Regions from separate parts of the Microbacterium sp. LWH10-1.2 genome, predicted to be linked through region 2. Evidence: predicted binding sites of a transcription regulator. Region 2 holds the regulator's gene; each other region holds the start of a gene.
What was found. The regulator LexA, encoded in region 2, represses DNA repair genes until DNA is damaged. The targets are predictions, from matches to a motif close to TCGAACANNTGTTCGA.
Positions count from the first base shown of each region.

Region 1: recA (recombinase RecA) is a predicted target of LexA. The motif match lies at 4,367-4,382, and genes of this name have one in related genera.
Region 3: MRBLWH10_RS03605 (DUF222 domain-containing protein) is a predicted target of LexA. The motif match lies at 2,730-2,745, and genes of this name have one in related genera.

Region 1 is NZ_CP151638.1:1,775,274-1,781,241, reverse strand. Features, by position in the region: gene MRBLWH10_RS08565 (DNA translocase FtsK) at 1-2,563, shown strand, start outside; gene pgsA (CDP-diacylglycerol--glycerol-3-phosphate 3-phosphatidyltransferase) at 2,563-3,138, shown strand; gene MRBLWH10_RS08555 (CinA family protein) at 3,135-3,617, shown strand; gene MRBLWH10_RS08550 (helix-turn-helix transcriptional regulator) at 3,759-4,067, shown strand; gene MRBLWH10_RS08545 (DUF3046 domain-containing protein) at 4,086-4,310, shown strand; gene recA (recombinase RecA) at 4,578-5,624, shown strand; gene MRBLWH10_RS08535 (regulatory protein RecX) at 5,684-5,968, shown strand, end outside.
Region 2 is NZ_CP151638.1:904,045-910,012, reverse strand. Features, by position in the region: gene hisB (imidazoleglycerol-phosphate dehydratase HisB) at 1-148, opposite strand, end outside; gene MRBLWH10_RS04285 (histidinol-phosphate transaminase) at 145-1,239, opposite strand; gene MRBLWH10_RS04280 (LysM peptidoglycan-binding domain-containing protein) at 1,333-1,695, opposite strand; gene lexA (transcriptional repressor LexA) at 1,987-2,673, shown strand; gene metE (5-methyltetrahydropteroyltriglutamate--homocysteine S-methyltransferase) at 2,747-5,059, opposite strand; gene MRBLWH10_RS04265 (methylenetetrahydrofolate reductase) at 5,089-5,968, opposite strand, start outside.
Region 3 is NZ_CP151638.1:767,370-773,337, forward strand. Features, by position in the region: gene MRBLWH10_RS03595 (hypothetical protein) at 1-351, opposite strand, end outside; gene MRBLWH10_RS03600 (hypothetical protein) at 669-1,208, opposite strand; gene MRBLWH10_RS03605 (DUF222 domain-containing protein) at 1,315-2,700, opposite strand; gene MRBLWH10_RS03610 (alpha/beta hydrolase family protein) at 2,802-3,560, shown strand; gene MRBLWH10_RS03615 (ABC-F family ATP-binding cassette domain-containing protein) at 3,588-5,381, shown strand; gene MRBLWH10_RS03620 (Na+/H+ antiporter) at 5,435-5,968, shown strand, end outside.

The sequences.
Region 1 (5,968 bases), 870 kb from region 2:
CGGTATGTTCCGCGCCTTCGGCCCAGAGACGCTGGAGAAGGACGACCGGCGTGACGGATTCCCGTTCCTCCTGGTCCTGCTAGCCATCGCCGGAGCCGTGAACGAGTGGTTCTTCATCGGCAACGAGGTCGCGGGCAACATCAGCGCCTACTCGGTCGGACTCCTCGTCGGGCGCGTCGCGTTCGTGATGCCCGTCCTGCTGCTCCTGCTCGCCGGCTGGCTCTTCCGGCACCCCTCGTCGGTGCATGACAACGGGCGCATCGGCATCGGCTTCGGCCTCTTCGCCATCACGATGGCCGGTTTCTGCCACATCGCCGGCGGCATGCCGCAGCCCAAGGAGGGCATGGTCTCCCTGAGCGCTGCGGGTGGTCTGTTTGGCTGGATGGTCGGTCAGCCGCTGAGCTACCTGACCACGATCCCCGCCTACATCGTCCTCGCGCTGCTCGCAGGTCTCAGCATCCTCATCCTCACGAAGACGCCGCCGAACCGCATCGGGCAGCGCCTCGGCGACCTGTACGCCTGGATGTTCGACGCGGAGCGCGCCGAGAAGCCGGCGAAGGATGCCGCGGCGATCGACGAGGCCGACAAGGTCGACGATCCCGATGTCCTGCCGTGGTGGCGCCGCAACAAGACCGGTCGCGAGGAGGATCCCGATGAGGGCTCGCTCGACTCCGACGACATCACGGCGCTGCTCACCACGACCGATGCGACACCCGCCTACGATCAGGCGATCACCGTCGCCGACCCCTACGACGCCGCCACCGAGGTGCTGTCCGATGTGCGCTCCGTGACCGACGCGCTGGCGGAGCAGCAGGCGACCGCGCTCCTCGACGACTCCGACACGGGCGAGATGCCCGAGCTCCCCGGCCTCGACGGCTTCGGCACCGAAGGCCCGGGGGAGGGCGGCCCGCAGGCGCCGCTCGCTCCCTACATCCTTCCGTCTCCCGGCGTGCTCGCCGAGGGCCCGCCCTCTGTGGCGCGCTCCGAGGCCAACGACCGGATCGTCGAGCAGATCACGAGCGTCCTGTCGCAGTTCAACGTCGACGCCAAGGTCACCGGTTTCTCGCGCGGTCCGACGGTCACGCAGTACGAGGTCGAAGTCGGCCACGGCGTCAAGGTCGAGAAGATCCTCCAGCTGAGCAACAACTTCGCCTACGCCGTGGCGTCGAACGACGTGCGCATCCTCTCGCCGATCCCCGGCAAGAGCGCGATCGGCATCGAGATCCCCAACACCGACCGCGAGACGGTGGCGCTCGGTGACGTCCTGCGATCGCAGGCGGCGCTGAAGAACACCCATCCGCTCACGATCGGCGTCGGAAAGGACGTCGGCGGCAACTTCGTCACGGCGAACCTCGCCAAGATGCCCCACCTCCTCGTGGCCGGTTCCACCGGCTCGGGTAAGTCGAGCTTCGTGAACTCGATGATCACCAGCCTTCTCATGCGCGCGCGCCCCTCCGACGTGCGCATGGTGCTGATCGACCCGAAGCGCGTGGAGCTCACCAGCTACGCCGGCGTGCCGCATCTCATCACGCCCATCATCACGAACCCCAAGAAGGCAGCCGAGGCGCTGCAGTGGGTCGTGAAGGAGATGGACATGCGGTACGACGACCTCGCGTCGTTCGGCTTCCGCCACATCGACGACTTCAACCGGGCCGTGCGCGCGGGGGAGGTGGAGGTGCCCGTCGGCAGCGAGCGGGTGCTCAAGCCGTACCCGTACCTCCTCGTCGTCGTCGACGAGCTCGCCGATCTCATGATGGTCGCCCCGCGAGACGTCGAGGACTCGATCGTGCGGATCACGCAGCTCGCCCGCGCCTCCGGCATCCACCTGGTGCTCGCCACGCAGCGGCCGAGCGTCGACGTCGTGACCGGTCTGATCAAGGCCAACGTGCCGTCGCGGCTCGCCTTCGCCGTCACCAGCGTGACGGACAGCCGCGTCATCCTCGACAGCCCCGGCGCCGACAAGCTGATCGGCCAGGGCGACGCCCTGTTCTCGCCGATGGGTTCGTCGAAGCCGTTCCGTCTGCAGGGCGCCTGGGTCGATGAGAAGGAGATCGACGCCGTCGTCAAGCACGTCACCCGCCAGGCGCGCCCGGAGTACCGCTCCGACGTGCAGGAGGCGATGGATCCGGCGAAGAAGAAGGACGTCGACGAGGACATCGGCGACGATCTCGAACTGCTGCTCGCCGCTGCGGAGCTCATCGTGTCCTCTCAGTTCGGATCCACCTCGATGCTCCAGCGCAAGCTCCGCGTCGGCTTCGCCAAGGCGGGACGCCTGATGGATCTTCTCGAGTCGCGCGAGATCGTCGGCCCGTCCGAAGGGTCGAAGGCCCGCGACGTGCTGGCCACTGCAGAGCAGCTTCCGCAGGTGCTCGCGAAGCTCAGGGGAGTCGACGCGCCCGCAGCTTCCTCGGCCTCGGCCTCGGCCGCGCCGGCGGCTCCGGTCGCGCAGGCGCCTGCGGTGCCGGCGCACTCCTACGACCCGATCGAGGCGCAGTTCGAAGGACTGCCGGTCGTCGAGGCAGAGGGCGATGAAGACGCCTGGGGCCTGACGGGGCGCGACTGATGTCCATTCCCCGGCAGCTGCCCAATGCGATCACGATCGCCCGCATCCCGCTCGCCGTCGTCTTCTTCGTGCTTCTTCTGCTCGGCGGCACCTACGGGGATGGCGACATCGTTCTGCGCTGGGTCGCTGCAGCGCTGTTCATCGTCGCGATCTCGACGGACTGGGTAGACGGCTACCTCGCTCGCCGATACGACATCGTCAGCGACTTCGGCAAGCTGTGGGACCCGATCGCCGACAAACTCCTCACGGGGGCGGGGTTCATCGGACTCGCGATCCTCGGCGAGGTGAACTGGTGGCTGGTCGCGATCATTCTCGTGCGCGAGTGGGGCATCACCCTCCATCGCCTGATGATCGTGAACGAACACGTGGTCGCCGCGGCCTGGATGGGGAAAATCAAGACGGCTGTGCAGGGAGTTGCCCTGTCGTGGGCGCTGCTTCCGCTGCACGTGCTGATCGGACGAGAGCCGTGGACGCTCGTGACCGCTGTCCTCATGGTCATCGTCCTCGTGCTCACGGTCGCCAGCGGCATCGACTACATCGTCGCCCAGGTCCGCGGAGCCCGGCGAGCGTCGTGAGCGCAGCCTCCGACGCCCTGGCCGCGCTCGGCGCGCGCGGGTGGACCCTCGGCGTCGCGGAGTCCCTCACCGGCGGCGCTCTCTGCTCGGCGCTGGTCGGCGTCCCCGGCGCGTCCGCCGTACTGCTCGGCGGGGTCGTCGCCTACGCGACGCCGGTCAAGCACACCCTCCTGGGAGTTGACGCACACCTGCTCGACACGCACGGGGCTGTGCACTCGGAGGTCGCGGCGCAGATGGCGCGGGGTGTCAGGAGCGCCGTGGCCGTCGGAGGACGTTCCGCCGATGTCGGAGTGTCGACGACGGGCATCGCCGGGCCGGACTCGCCGGACGGACAGCCGGTGGGAACGGTGCACATCGGCGTGGCGACGCCCATCGCGGAGGTGAGCCGCGCGTTCGTGTTCACGGGCGATAGGGCTGCGATCAGAGCCCAGGCTGTCGACGCTGCTCTTGCGATCCTGCGAGAGTTCGTCGGGGAATAGAAATCCCCAGGGCAAAGTTGACATGAGTGTGCTCACATTCAAACCACAGGGTGAAAGAGTAGATTCTGTGCATGCCAGTGGTATTAGACTGGCGATCTCGTCGGAGGAGACTCCGGCGGACCGAACGGGGAGGAGGTTCCGATGATTCTTGTCAGGCAGGAAATCGGCGATGTGCTGAGGGACTTCCGTCTGCAGAAGGGGCGCACCCTCCGGCAGGTCGCAAGCAAGGCGTCTGTGGCGCTGGGCTATCTCAGTGAGGTCGAGCGCGGGCAGAAGGAGGCCTCGAGCGAGATCCTCGCGTCGGTCGCCGATGCGCTCGACGTTCCCATCTCGATCATCATGCGCGAGGTCGGAGATCGCATCTCCGTGCTCGAGGGTCTACAGGTGTTCCCTGACGTCGTTCCCGACGATCTGGTCGCGTCGATCGAGCCGCAGCTCTCGCTGCGCTGATCGGTCTCCCGCATCTCCATGCGCCGTAGCGAGTTCCTCCGTGCGGTCGATGCGGAGTTCCAGGGCAGAGCCCTTTCCCTGGTGAATGACCTCGTCCTGTCCCAGCTCGCGGGTCGTACCGCGCTCGAAGCGCTGGATGCCGGTGTTCCTCCGCGCGACATCTGGCTCGCGCTGTGCGATGAGACCGACGTCCCGTTGGCGCGTCGACATGGCGCCGGACGTCTGGAACCGCGCAAGCGTTGAACCGATGACAAGTGTTCGAGTGCTCCGCATTCCGACACGCCGAGAGCGCGACCTGCTCGAATATCTGTTCGATGCCGCGTAGTCTTCTGCACAAGTGGTTCAGGAACCGTGTTCTGCACAGTTCGTGGGTGTTCCGACTCGATGTCGGAGGCCCCCCGTACGGTGAAGACATGGCCACGGCGCCATACGTCTTGTCGGAGAGTTCACCCAGCCAGGGAGAGCCGCGACAGCCTACAGACGGCAACACGCGAGCAGAAGGAACACATCATGCCATCACCCGCAGACCGCGAGAAGTCCCTCGAGACAGCACTCGCTCAGATCGACCGCCAGTTCGGAAAGGGTTCGGTCATGCGGCTGGGGAGCGACGAGCGCGCTCCCGTCGCCGTCATCCCCACCGGTTCCATTGCTCTCGACGTCGCGCTCGGCGTCGGTGGTCTGCCGCGTGGCCGCATCGTCGAGATCTATGGCCCTGAGTCCTCGGGTAAGACGACCCTGACCCTCCACGCGATCGCCAACGCGCAGCGTGCGGGAGGCATCGCAGCGTTCATCGACGCCGAGCATGCGCTCGACCCCGACTACGCGGCGAAGCTCGGTGTCGACATCGACGCTCTTCTCGTGTCGCAGCCCGATACGGGTGAGCAGGCGCTCGAGATCGCTGACATGCTCGTCCGTTCCGGTGCCATCGACCTCATCGTCATCGACTCCGTGGCGGCGCTCGTGCCTCGTGCGGAGATCGAGGGCGAGATGGGTGACTCGCACGTGGGTCTCCAGGCCCGACTCATGTCTCAGGCGCTGCGAAAGCTCACGGGTGGCCTGAACCAGACCAACACGACGATGATCTTCATCAACCAGCTGCGTGAGAAGATCGGAGTCTTCTTCGGGTCTCCGGAGACCACCGCCGGTGGAAAGGCGCTCAAGTTCTATGCGTCGGTCCGCCTCGACATCCGTCGTATCGAGACGCTGAAGGACGGCACGGACGCCGTGGGAAACCGTACGCGCGTCAAGGTCGTCAAGAACAAGATGGCTCCGCCGTTCAAGCAGGCGGAGTTCGACATCCTCTACGGCATCGGTATCTCCCGCGAGGGCAGCCTGATCGACTTCGGCGTCGAACACGGCATCGTGAAGAAGTCCGGTTCCTGGTACACCTACGACGGAGACCAGCTCGGCCAGGGCAAGGAGAACGCGCGGTCGTTCCTCCTCAAGAACCCCGACATCGCGCTGGCCATCGAAACCCAGATCAAGCAGAAGCTCGGCATCGGTGTGCAGGCCGAGGCGGCCCCGGCCGACGAGCTCGCCGAGCGTCGCCCGGCGTGATCGTGCTGCGGTATCGGCCCGAAGGGGCGTGCCGCCCTGCTCAAAGATCGGAGTGACCCATGGACGAGTCTGAGCGGATTGCGCCGGTGATCCCGCTGTTCGGCGACCCTGCGGCAGCGAGCAGCGACAGATTCGGTGCTCCGGTCGAAGGTGAGGCCGCTGCCGTGGATGCTCCTGAGCCCGGTGCGGTGGGGGAGAACGTCGAAGACGTCTTCTCTCACCGCACCGGTGACGGTGCATGGCGGTCGACCTGGGATGCGTCGAGCGATCGTACGGCGACGAGTCGCGTCGCCGACGCAGGCCGTCCCAGCGACCGTCATCCGGCACGGGGCGGTCTGGAGCGG
Region 2 (5,968 bases):
TCGCGAACGCGGTCAGCATGTGGTCGAAGAACGGCACCGAGGTGTCGATGCGGCTCACACCCGTCCCGTCGAGGTTGAGCTCGAGCTCGACCGTGGACTCCGACGTGCTGCGCACGCGGCGGGCTGTACGCGGGGCGGGGGTGCTCATGATGCCGATCCTATCGAGGCGAGGGCGTCGAGGAACGCCGTGGTCTCGGCCTCCGTACCCGCGGTGACGCGGAGGTGGCCGGGGATGCCGACGTCGCGGATCAGCACGCCCCTGTCGTACAGCTGCTGCCACGTGGCCTTCGGGTCGACGACGCCGCCGAAGAGGACGAAGTTCGACCAGGACTCGTGCGGCGTGTACCCGAGGGCTTCCAGGGTCGCCGAGATGCGGTCGCGCTGCTCGACGATCTCGTCGACCATGCCGAGCATGACGTCGGCGTTGCGCAGCGCGGCGATCGCCGCCGCCTGGGTGAGGGCACTCAGGTGATAGGGCAGGCGCACGAGGCGCAGCGCGTCGATGAACGCGGGATCGGCGGCCAGGTAGCCCACCCGCGCTCCCGCGAAGGCGAACGCCTTGCTCATCGTGCGCGACACCGCCAGACGCGGACGCCCTTCGAGGAGAGAGAGCGCGGATGCCGCCTCCCGCGGTGCGAACTCCTGATACGCCTCGTCGACGATCACGATGCCTCTGGCCGCCGCGTAGACGGCCTCGACGACATCGAGCCCGAGGGGCGTGCCCGTCGGGTTGTTCGGGGAGCACAGCAGGATCACGTCGGGGTCGACAGCGCGCACCTGAGCAGCAGCGTCTTCCGCGGTGATCGTGTAGTCGGGCTCGCGGACGCCCGCCACCCAGCGCGCGCCGGTGCCCTGAGCGATCAGCGGGTACATGGAGTACGTGGGCGCGAAGCCGAACGCCGTGCGTCCGGGACCGCCGAAGGCCTGAAGGATGTGCTGCAGCACCTCGTTCGAGCCGTTGCCCGCCCAGATCTGCTCGGCAGTGAGGCCGTGTCCGAGATACTCGGCGAAGCCCTCGCGCAGAGTCGTGAACTCTCGATCCGGGTAGCGGTTCATGTCACGCAGCGCCACGGCGATGTCGTCGAGGATGTCGCTGGCGACGGCATCCGGAATGGGATGCGTGTTCTCGTTGACGTTGAGCGCGATGGGAAGCGGGGCCTGCGGAGCTCCGTAGGGAGTCAATCCGCGGAGGTCGTCGCGAAGCGGGAGGTCAGCGAGTGATGCGGTCACCCTTCCCATGCTAGGACGCGCGAAGGCCGATGATGCACCGGGTGACGCCGCATTGCGCATGCACCGCTCCCACGAGGGGCTTGCAGGACGCGCGCTCCGAGATCACTCGGAGTACTGCGCGGGGATGGCGAGCTCGTCGCCGATCTGCAGTGCGCCGCCCGTGAGCATGTTGAGCCGACTGATCTCGCCGATCACCTCGCGAGGGTCGGCGTCGGGAGCGACCGTGGTGGCGATCGACCAGAGGGTATCCCCCGGCATCACCGTGACGGTCTCGAAAGACGCCGCCGCGACGTGAGCGCCGGACGCCGCAGCGCTTCCACCGCTGAGCGCGGCGAAGGCGATGCCCGCCGCGAGAGGGATCGAGGCGAGCCCGAGGAGCACGCGGCGACCGCGGACCGTCAGACGCAGGCGTGCGGCCGGACGTGCCGGAAGGACTGCTGCGGTTCCGAAGGTGATGGTGCTCATGTCGTGCTCCCTTTCTGCCCTCCGACGGATCATCCCCGCCGGAGAAAGTTGGCGTAGCGTTCGCATCCAGGACTCGGCCGGGAGTCAGGAATGCGAAGCTACGTACCGAAGATATCTTCGAGTTCGAACATCTGTCAAGCGTTCTTCGAAACCTGATTCGAGAATCTGCCGACACGCTCGAACAGATCTTCCAGATCGGGCCGTTTCTCGGATACGGTTTCGATACGGATACCCCACCACGGACCTCCGACATTCGAACTGCGACGCCGGAATCGCGTACAAAGGAGCACGATGAGCGAGAACTCCGCCCCCGACACCGAGGCGCCGCGCACCCGTCGCCGCAAGAGCCTCAGCCCCAAGCAGATGGCGATCCTCGAGGTCATCCAGAACTCGATCAGCCGGCACGGCTATCCGCCGAGCATGCGCGAGATCGGCGACGCCGTCGGTCTCAAGTCGCTGTCCAGCGTCACGCATCAGCTCGGACAGCTGGAGCTCAGCGGCTATCTGCGCCGCGACCCCGGCAAGACCAGGGCCATGGAGGTGCTCATCGACCTCCCCGGCGCGAGCGGCGAGAACCCCGCCGACGTCGCCACCCCGGTCGGAGACGCCGCTCTCGTGCCGCTGGTGGGCCGCATCGCCGCCGGAGTGCCGATCACCGCGGATCAGCAGGTCGAGGAGATCTTCCCGCTCCCCCGGCAGCTCGTCGGCAAGGGCGACCTGTTCATGCTCAAGGTGTCGGGCGAGTCGATGATCGACGCCGCGATCTGCGACGGCGACTGGGTCGTGGTCCGCTCGCAGCACAGCGCGGAGAACGGCGAGATCGTCGCGGCCATGCTCGACGGCGAGGCCACGGTCAAGGTGCTCCGCCGCCGCGACGGGCACACCTGGCTCCTCCCCCGCAACTCCGCCTTCGAGCCCATCCTGGGCGACGAGGCCGTGATCCTCGGCAAGATCGTCGCGGTGCTGCGCGCGGTCTGACGACGGCTGACGACAGCGAACCGCCCTTCCCGAACTCCGGGAAGGGCGGTTCGCTTCTCTCTTCGAGCGAGCGTCAGACCGCGACGACCACGTCCTCGCGCACCCGACGCGTGGCCTCGACGATGTTGCGCAGCGACGCCACGGTCTCGTCGTATCCACGCGTCTTCAGACCGCAGTCGGGGTTGACCCACAGCTGGCGCGTCGGGATCTCGTCCACCGCGCGGCGCAGCAGCGACTCGACCTCCTCCGTTGAGGGGACGCGCGGCGAGTGGATGTCGTAGACACCGGGGCCGATGCCGTGATCGAAGCCGACCTCAGCGATGTCCGCCACGACCTCCATGCGGCTGCGGGCCGCCTCGATCGAGGTCACGTCGGCGTCGAGGGCGCGGATCGCGTCGATCACGACGCCGAACTCCGAGTAGCAGAGGTGGGTGTGCACCTGGGTGCCCGCCGCCGCGCCACCCGTCGCGAGACGGAACGAGTCCACGGACCACTGCAGGTACGCGGACTGATCCGCCTTCTTCAGAGGCAGCAGCTCGCGCAGCGCGGGCTCGTCGACCTGGATGATCGCGATGCCAGCGGCCTCGAGGTCGGCGATCTCGTCGCGCAGGGCGAGCGCCACCTGGTTCGCGGTCTCGCCGAGCGGCTGGTCGTCTCTGACGAAGGACCAGGCGAGGATCGTGACGGGTCCCGTCAGCATCCCCTTCATGTGCTTGGTCGTGAGCGACTGCGCGTACGTCGACCAGTCCACCGTGATCGGAGCGGGACGGGAGACGTCGCCCCACAGGAGGGAGGGGCGGGTCGCGCGGGAGCCGTACGACTGCACCCAGCCGTTCTCGGTGACGTCGAAGCCGTCGAGGTTCTCGGCGAAGTACTGCACCATGTCGTTGCGCTCCGGCTCACCGTGCACGAGCACGTCGAGGCCCAGGTCCTCCTGCAGCGAGACGACGCTGGCGACCTCGCGGCGCAGGAACTCCTCGTAGTCCTCGGCGGGGATCTCGCCCCTGGTGAATCGCGCCCGGGCGCGACGGATGTCGCCGGTCTGCGGGAAGGACCCGATCGTCGTGAGCGGCAGCGCCGGAAGGCCGAGGGACTCCTGCGCGGACTCGCGCTCCTCATAGGACACGCGCGAGAAGTCCGCCTCGGTGAGTGCACGGGCACGAACGGCACCGTCGCGGACGCCCGGAGCCGAGAGACGGTCCTGCAGGGCAGCGGATGCCGCGTCGAGATCGGCGGCGACGGCCGCACGCCCCTCGGCGAGGCCCCGGGCCAGGGCCACGACCTGCTCGACCTTCTGGTCGGCGAAGGCGAGCCACGAGACCAGACGCGCATCGAGCTTCGTCTCGTCGGACACGTCGTGCGGCACGTGCAGCAGAGAGGTCGACGTGGAGGCGGAGACTCCGGCGGCGCCGAGCGCGCGCAGCGCCTCGAGCGTGTCGAAGGCCGAGGCGAGGTCGCCGCGCCAGATGTTGTGACCGTCGACGACGCCGCCCACGAGGGTCTTCCCCTCCAGGCCGGCTGCGGCCGCGGGCACGCCTCCGCGCACGAGGTCGACGGCGATCGCCTCGATCGGGGCAGCGGCCAGCACGGGGAACACCTCGCCGAGGTCGGCGTACGGCGCGGCGACCAGGATCGACGGTCGCGCCGCCGCTCCGCCCAGCACCGCGAGGGCACGGCCGGCGGCATCCGACAGCGCAGCGATCGACGCAGGGAGCGACTCGCTGACCAGAGCGGGCTCGTCGAGCTGCACCCACTCCGCACCGGCGTCCTTCAGCCGCGCGAGCAGCTCGACGTAGACGGGGAGCAGGTCGTCGAGACGCGACAGCGGATCGAACCCCTCGGGGGCGTCGTCCGAGGCCTTCGCCAGAGCGAGGAGGGTCACCGGACCGACGATGACCGGGCGGGTCGTGAACCCGGCCGCCGCGCCCTCTGCGAACTCACGGACGACGCGGTCGCTGGACAGCGAGAACACCGTCTCGGGGCCGATCTCCGGCACCAGGTAGTGGTAGTTCGAGTCGAACCACTTGGTCATCTCGAGCGGGGCGCGCTCCCCCTCGCCGCGGGCGACGGTGAAGTACGCCGGGAGGCCGATGGTGCCGTCCTCCGACCGGAGGTCCTCGAACCGCGCGGGGATCGCGCCGACGGTCACCGCGGCGTCGAGCACCTGGTCGTAGTACGAGAACGACTCGGGGATGGCCGAGTCGGTGCGGCCGAGGCCGAGCGCGGCGAGACGTTCGCGCGTGGCTGCGCGCAGCTCGGCGGAGGTGGTCTCCAGCTCGGCGAGGTCGGTGCGGCCGGCCCAGAACGCCTCGACGGCCTTCTTCAGCTCGCGACGGCGACCGATACGGGGGTAGCCGAGGATGGTGCCCTCGGGGAATGCGGACATGGGTGTTCCTTTCAGCGGGGGTTCTGGGGTCAGCGGAGTCGGGACACCGGCAGGACGCCGGCCTCCTCGAGGACGGTGAGCACGGTGTCGTGCTGGTTGAACGCGTAGAGGTGCACGCCGGGTGCGCCGCCGGCGACGACCTCCCTGGCGAGGCGCGCGGCCCACTCGACGCCGATCTCGTGCCGGCCCTCGGGGGTCGGCTCTACGTCGAGGGCGATGGCGAGCTCGCTGGGCAGCGTCTCGCCGGTGAGTTCGAGCACACGAGCGAGCCGAACCGGCGAGACGATCGGCATGATGCCGGGGAGGATCGGGATCGTGACGCCGGCGGCGCGCGCCCTCTCGACGAACGTGAGGTAGTCGTCGGCGTGGAAGAACAGCTGCGTGATCGCGGAGGTCGCGCCGGCGGCCTGCTTCGCGAGCAGCGCGTCGACATCCTGCCAGCGGTGGACGGAGCGCGGGTGCCCGTTGGGGAAGGCGGCGACCGCGATGCTCGCCTTGCGGCGCGCGCTCACGCGTGCGGCGCCGGGGATGCCGGGCACCGGCGACTCCTCGTAGGGGGCGCGCTCCGCCTGCACGCGGTCGATGAGCTGCACGAGCTGCGCCGCGCTCTCCAGGTCGCCGAGGAACGGCTCGTCCTGTCCGACGGGCGGATCCCCGCGGAGGGCGAGGAAGCTGAGGATGCCGGCATCCAGGAACTCCCTGATGAGCGTCGCGGCGCCCGCGTAGGTGTTGCCCACGCAGGTGAGGTGCGCGAGGGGCTCGACGGCGGTGTGCTCGCGGATGAAGCGGAGCACCTCCAGGGAGCGTCCCCCGGTCGAGCCGCCGGCGCCGTAGGTCACCGAGATGAAGTCGGGCCCTGCGGCCGCCAGCCGACGGACGGTCTCGTGCAGCGCCTCGTGGCTGGACGCC
Region 3 (5,968 bases), 140 kb from region 2:
CCAGCCGCCGCCGAGGTCGACCTGGGCGGAGTAGCGGATGCTGAGGGCGGCCGTGTAGGTGCCGCGTGCGGAGTAGACGTGGCTGGTCGGCGTCGGGGTGAACGGCGCCTGGCCGAGCTCTTCCCAGGTGCGGCCGGGGACGGTGACCGTGGCGGTGGAGCCGTCGCCGTAGGAGTAGTCGTACGCGATGGGCGTGAAGCGAACGCTGATCGGGTTGCCGAACAGCGTCCCGGTCTGCGTGCGGACGGACGCGGCCCCGAGGAGGTTCGTCGGCATGCCCGCGATTCCGGCGTTGCCGGGCTCGACGGCGAAGTCCGCGGCCGGAGGGGCGAACTGCGCGAGGTCGGTCATCGTGATCGAGGGCGCGGGGGTCCCGTCAGGGTTTGCCCGTATCCGTGCGCGGATGCAGCGGCCATCCTCGTCCGTCGTGATGAGACACCCGTCGGCGTCGTAGGACGACGAGGGCGACGAAGGTGAGTCCTTTGAGGTGTGGGAGGAGTCCAGGGTAGGAGCTCCAGGCGGAGTCGAGATAACCCCGGATACGTCGAGCTGTGTGCCGGTATTCGTAACTCCGCAGCCACCTGTTACAAGTGATGAATCTGAACAACCAGCACTTGCAGGTGATGACAAGGGCAGAAGCAGAAGCACTCCCGCGGACATGACTAGCCTCAGCACGGCGTGCCCGGTGTGACTTCGTACTCCGACACAAGTAGTGAAGAACGACTGCCGACGAATGTGACTTGGATGGCATACAGGTCGCTTCTACCGGGAGTCGTAACATCCGCTCCTGCGTCATCGATTGCCCGTGCGCTGGTGACGTCCAGACACGCAGTCGCCTCAATCGATCCAACGCTCGAATGGATGTCACTCGTGGTCCCGTTGAATTTGGTGATTCGTGTCTCCCCGACGATGCGTGTACCTGACTTTTCCATCTCCTCAGATGCCGCAATCTCAGAATCCAGAAGCTCTCCAGTTAGGAACTTGTCTGGCGATGGACCTTCCTCCCCGGCGCGGAACGCATTCAAGGCATCTATGTACGCCCGGTACACCTCCTCGGCTTTCGCAAACGCCTCCTCCTCGCTCGCGAAGGCCGCGGTGGGCGTCGGGGTCGGGGCCGGAGTGGGCGCGCATCCGGCGACTGCTCCCGCGATGAGTGCGAGGGCACCGAGTCCGCTGAGGGAGTGGGCGGCTGTTCTCTGGAGAATCACTCGCACACGGTAACCGGATTCGCGAATGCGTCGCCGGAGTTATCCACAGGCCATGATCGTGCGGGAATGCGCGCGCGTGAGCTCAGGAGATCAGAAGACCGAAAACTCAGAAGGGCGGCCGGGCGCGTGCGAGCAGTGCCGTCCCCGTCGGGGGCGCACCGTCGGCCTCGGCGACGAACACCACCGTGTGCGGTACCGGGGGAGTGTCGGTGTAGGTGCGGCCGGCGGGACTCGTCCATTCGAGCACTCCGCCGGGGTGATGTTCGACATGCCACGGCGAGGCGTGTTTGAGCGTGTGATGCCTGCGGCAGAAGCAGCAGAGGTTGCACTCGGCGGTCGCGCCACCCGTGGACGCCGGATCGTTGTGGTCGATGTCGCACTTCCTGGCGGCGATCCCGCAGGTCGGGAACCGGCACCGCTGATCGCGTGCCCTCAGGTGCCGTCTGAGCTGCTCCGACGGGCGATACCGGTCGACCGCGAGCATCGCACCCGTGATCGGATGGGTGAGCACTCGGTCCCACCCCGTCGCAGAGCCTGCGAGCGCACGAGCGGTGTCGGCGTCGATGGGCACGACACCGTCGAGCAGCGCAGGCGGCGTCGTCGAGGACGCGTCCCCGTCGGCCGAGGTCGCCTCCGCGGCATCCTCCGCCATCAGGGTGAGCACGGGCACGGTGATCTCCACACGCCCGCGGATCTCGCCGAGCAGGCCGTCTGCGCTGTCGTGGGCGACCGGGGTGCCGGAGAGCACGAGGTCGGCGAAGAGATCGGCGCGGATCTCGTCGACGGACCGGGTGTCGGGGTCGAAGGGGATGCCGTCGGCTGCTGCTTCGCGCGCCTCGCGGATGTTCTCGGTGCGGATCCGGTGGGCCATCTCGGACACGCGGCCCTTCATCGCGTGCACCAGCACGGCCGGGGCGTGCACGTGGAGATCGGCCATGCCGTCTTCGCCTTCCGTCGCCCAGACGCGCCTCCGCTCGCGGGCGGCCCGATGCCGGTCGTCGATCGTCTGCTCCTGAAACCTCTCGGCGATGCGCTTCGCGAGTGCCCGCAGCCGATTCGGAGACTCGACCTCGGCGACGGCGAGCACGGCCTCGGCGTACTCCGCCCGCTGGTCGTCGTCGGTCAGCTGGGCGCCGGCGTCGATGATGACGTGCGCGTGCGCGGCCGTGATGCGCCCCGCGCCCTGTGCCTGCCACACCGCGGGGAAGCCGTCGACCAGCCACGACGCCTCGCCGATCTTCCGCTCGACCGTGCGGTCGCTGACCCGGAGCCGCTGCCCGATCTCGGCCGCCACCGCGCGGATCGTCATGTCGCCCCGATCGGGGTGATCGCCCTGCTTCGCGATGTCGACGGCCATCCGACCCGCCAGCGCGAACAGCCCGTCGCGGGCCGCCATCATCGCGTTCACCGTCGCATCGGCGATCTCCAGCGACTCGACCAGATCGGCGAGCATCGCCATCTGGGAGTCGGTCGCGTCGATCAGTGCGGTCATGAGTCCAGTACACCAGGGGCCACCGACATTCGAACAAAGATTCCACAGCTCGCAGACTTCGAAATGTCACAGAAGGATAACGACCGTGATTGACTGACCGGATGCTCCTCCACGCCCTCGACACGGCCGACTCCGCCGACTCGGGCGGTGCGGCGACGCCCCCGCTCCGCACCGCCCTGCTCCTGCACGGAGCGATGGGATCAGCCGAGAGCTGGTGGCGCGTCATCCCGCTCCTCGTCGACCGGGGATACCGTGTGCTCGCCCTCGATCTCCCCGGCCACGGACGCTCTCCCCGTGACCCGCAGCTCACCGTCGACGAGGCCGCAGCCGCCGTCGTCGAGACGATCAGGCGGCTCGCGCCCGAGGGGCCGCTCCACGCCGTCGGGCACTCCTACGGGGCCACCGTGCTGGCAGCGGCCGCCGCGGCTCTCGACCCGAGCCTCACCGTCTACGTCGATGCCGCGCTGTCGATCGAGGGCGGTCATGACCGCGCTGAGCTCGTCGACCGGTACGAGTGCGACCGCCTCGCACGCGTGGATGCCGATGCCCTGCGCCGGAGCCGCCCCTTCTACTCCGAGAGGGATGCCGAGGTCGAGGCTCGTGCCGCCGAGCGGTTCGACCCGGAGACCTTGGCATCCGTCTCCTGCGGAACCGACGGCGAGTGGCCGCCGGCTCCGGGGTCGATCGTCGTCAGGGCCGAGCCGAGCTCGTGGGTGAGCGATGCCGACGTGCGGAGGCTCACGGAGCACGGGGTCGACGTGCGCAGCATCCCCGGCGCTGCGCACACCGTCTGGTACAGCCACTTCGAGGAGTTCACTGCCTCCCTCCCCGAGCTGTTCGGAGGCCCGGCCGTCGGGTGAGGCGAGCGCGACTACCCTTGAAGTGACATGGCACATCTTCTCGGGGCAGAAGCCCTCCAGCTCGAATACCCGACCAGGGTCGTCTTCGACTCCGTGACCCTCGGAATCGAGGAGGGCGACCGCATCGGCATCGTCGGCCGCAACGGCGACGGCAAGTCCAGCCTCCTCGGGATGCTGGCAGGCATCAAGGAACCCAACTCCGGCCGCGTGACGGTCCGCGGCGGCACCACGATCGGCGTGCTCGACCAGGCCGACACCCTCGGCGACGGTCTCACGATCAGCCAGGCCGTCGTCGGCGACACCCCCGAGCACGAATGGGCCGGCGACGCGAAGGTCCGTGACGTCATCGACGGGCTGCTGCGGGATCTGCCGTGGGATGCCGAGATCGGCTCGCTCTCGGGCGGCCAGCGCCGACGGGTCTCGCTCGCGAAGCTGCTCACCGGCGACTGGGACGTCATCGCGCTCGACGAGCCCACCAACCACCTCGACGTCGAGGCGATCACCTGGCTCGCCGGGCACCTGAAGAAGCGGTGGAGCCCGAACTCCGGGGCCCTCATGGTCGTCACCCACGATCGCTGGTTCCTCGACGAGGTCTGCACCGAGACCTGGGAGGTGCACGACCGGATCGTCGAGCCCTTCGAGGGCGGCTACGCGGCGTACATCCTGCAGCGCGTCGAGCGCGACCGGATGGCCGCAGCCACCGAGGCGAAGCGGCAGAACCTCGCGCGCAAGGAGCTCGCCTGGCTGCGCCGCGGCGCCCCGGCACGCACGGCCAAGCCGAAGTTCCGCATCGACGCCGCCAACGAGCTCATCGCCGACGTCCCCGAGATCCGCGACAAGATCTCCCTGCAGTCGCTCGCCGTCTCCCGCCTCGGCAAAGACGTCGTCGACCTTCTCGACGTGGGGGTGTCCTACGGCGACAAGGAGGTGCTGCGCGATGTGGAGTGGCGCATCGCGCCGGGGGAGCGCACCGGCATCCTCGGGGTCAACGGCGCGGGCAAGTCGACGCTGCTCGGCCTGATCTCCGGCACCGTCGAACCCACGGTCGGGCGTGTCAAGCGCGGCACGACCGTCAAGGTGCAGACGCTGACCCAGCGCCTCGACGAGCTCGACCAGCACTGGAACGACCCGGTGCGCGTGGTCATCTCGGGTCTGCGCACCTCGTACACGATGGGCAACGGCTCGAAGGCGCAGGACCTCACTCCCGGGCAGCTGCTGGAGCGCCTCGGGTTCTCGTCCGCCCAGCTCTCGACCCCGGTGAAGGACCTCTCCGGAGGTCAGCAGCGCCGTCTGCAGCTGCTGCTCGTGCTGCTCGATCAGCCCAACGTGCTGATCCTCGACGAGCCCACGAACGACCTCGACACCGACATGCTCGCCGCGATCGAGGACCTCCTCGACTCGTGGTCGGGCACGCTGCTCGTCGTCAGCCACGACCGGTACTTCCTCGAGCGCGTGACCGACCAGCAGTTCGCGATCCTCGGCGGCAGACTCCGACACCTCCCCGGCGGAGTCGACGAGTACCTGCGCCTGCGTCAGCTGCAGGACGCCGAGCCCTCCAAGGCGTCCGCCGGAGCTGCGAAGGCGGCGCCGAAGGGGCTGGACGGAGCGGCGCTGCGCACCGCGCAGAAGGAGGTCTCCGCCCTGGAGCGGCGCATCCAGAAGCTCACGGAGCAGGTGGATGCCGCCAAGCACTCGCTCGCCGACCACGACCAGTCCGACTACGCCGGACTCGGCGAGAAGATGAAGGCGATCGGGGATCGGGAGGCGGAGATCGAGGAGCTCGAACTGCGCTGGTTCGAGCTCACGGAGGAGATCGGCTGACCTGAACCCCCGAACGGGGAATATCCTTCTCTCACCGCTGTTGGGAGGTAGAGATGGAAGGTCTAGAAGTCACCGTCCTGCTCGGACTCACGATCCTCGCAGGAACCCTGCTCGCTCCGCGTATCCGCGTCGCACTGCCCCTCGTCCTCGTCGTCTTCGGGCTGCTGCTCGGCTTCGTGCCGCAGCTGCGCGAGGTGCAGCTGCCGCCGGAGACGGTGCTGCTGCTGTTCCTGCCCGTGATGCTGTTCTGGGAGAGCCTGACGACGTCGCTCCGGTCGATCCGGCGCGACTTCCGCTACATCCTGCCGATGAGCACGCTGCTCGTCGTGGCCTCGGCCTTCGCAGTCGCCGGAGTGGGCGTGCTGTTCGGGATGCCGTGGGAGATCGCGCTCATCCTCGGCGCCGCCGTCGCCCCTCCTGACGCCACGGCCGTCGCGGCCCTCGGGCGACTGCTGCCGCGGCGCATGTTCATGAAGCTGAAGGCGGAGAGCCTGACGAACGACGGCACGGCCCTCGTGCTGTACGCCATCGCGATCTCGCTCGCGGTCGGCGGTGACGTCACGCCGCTGAGCATCACCTGGACCGTC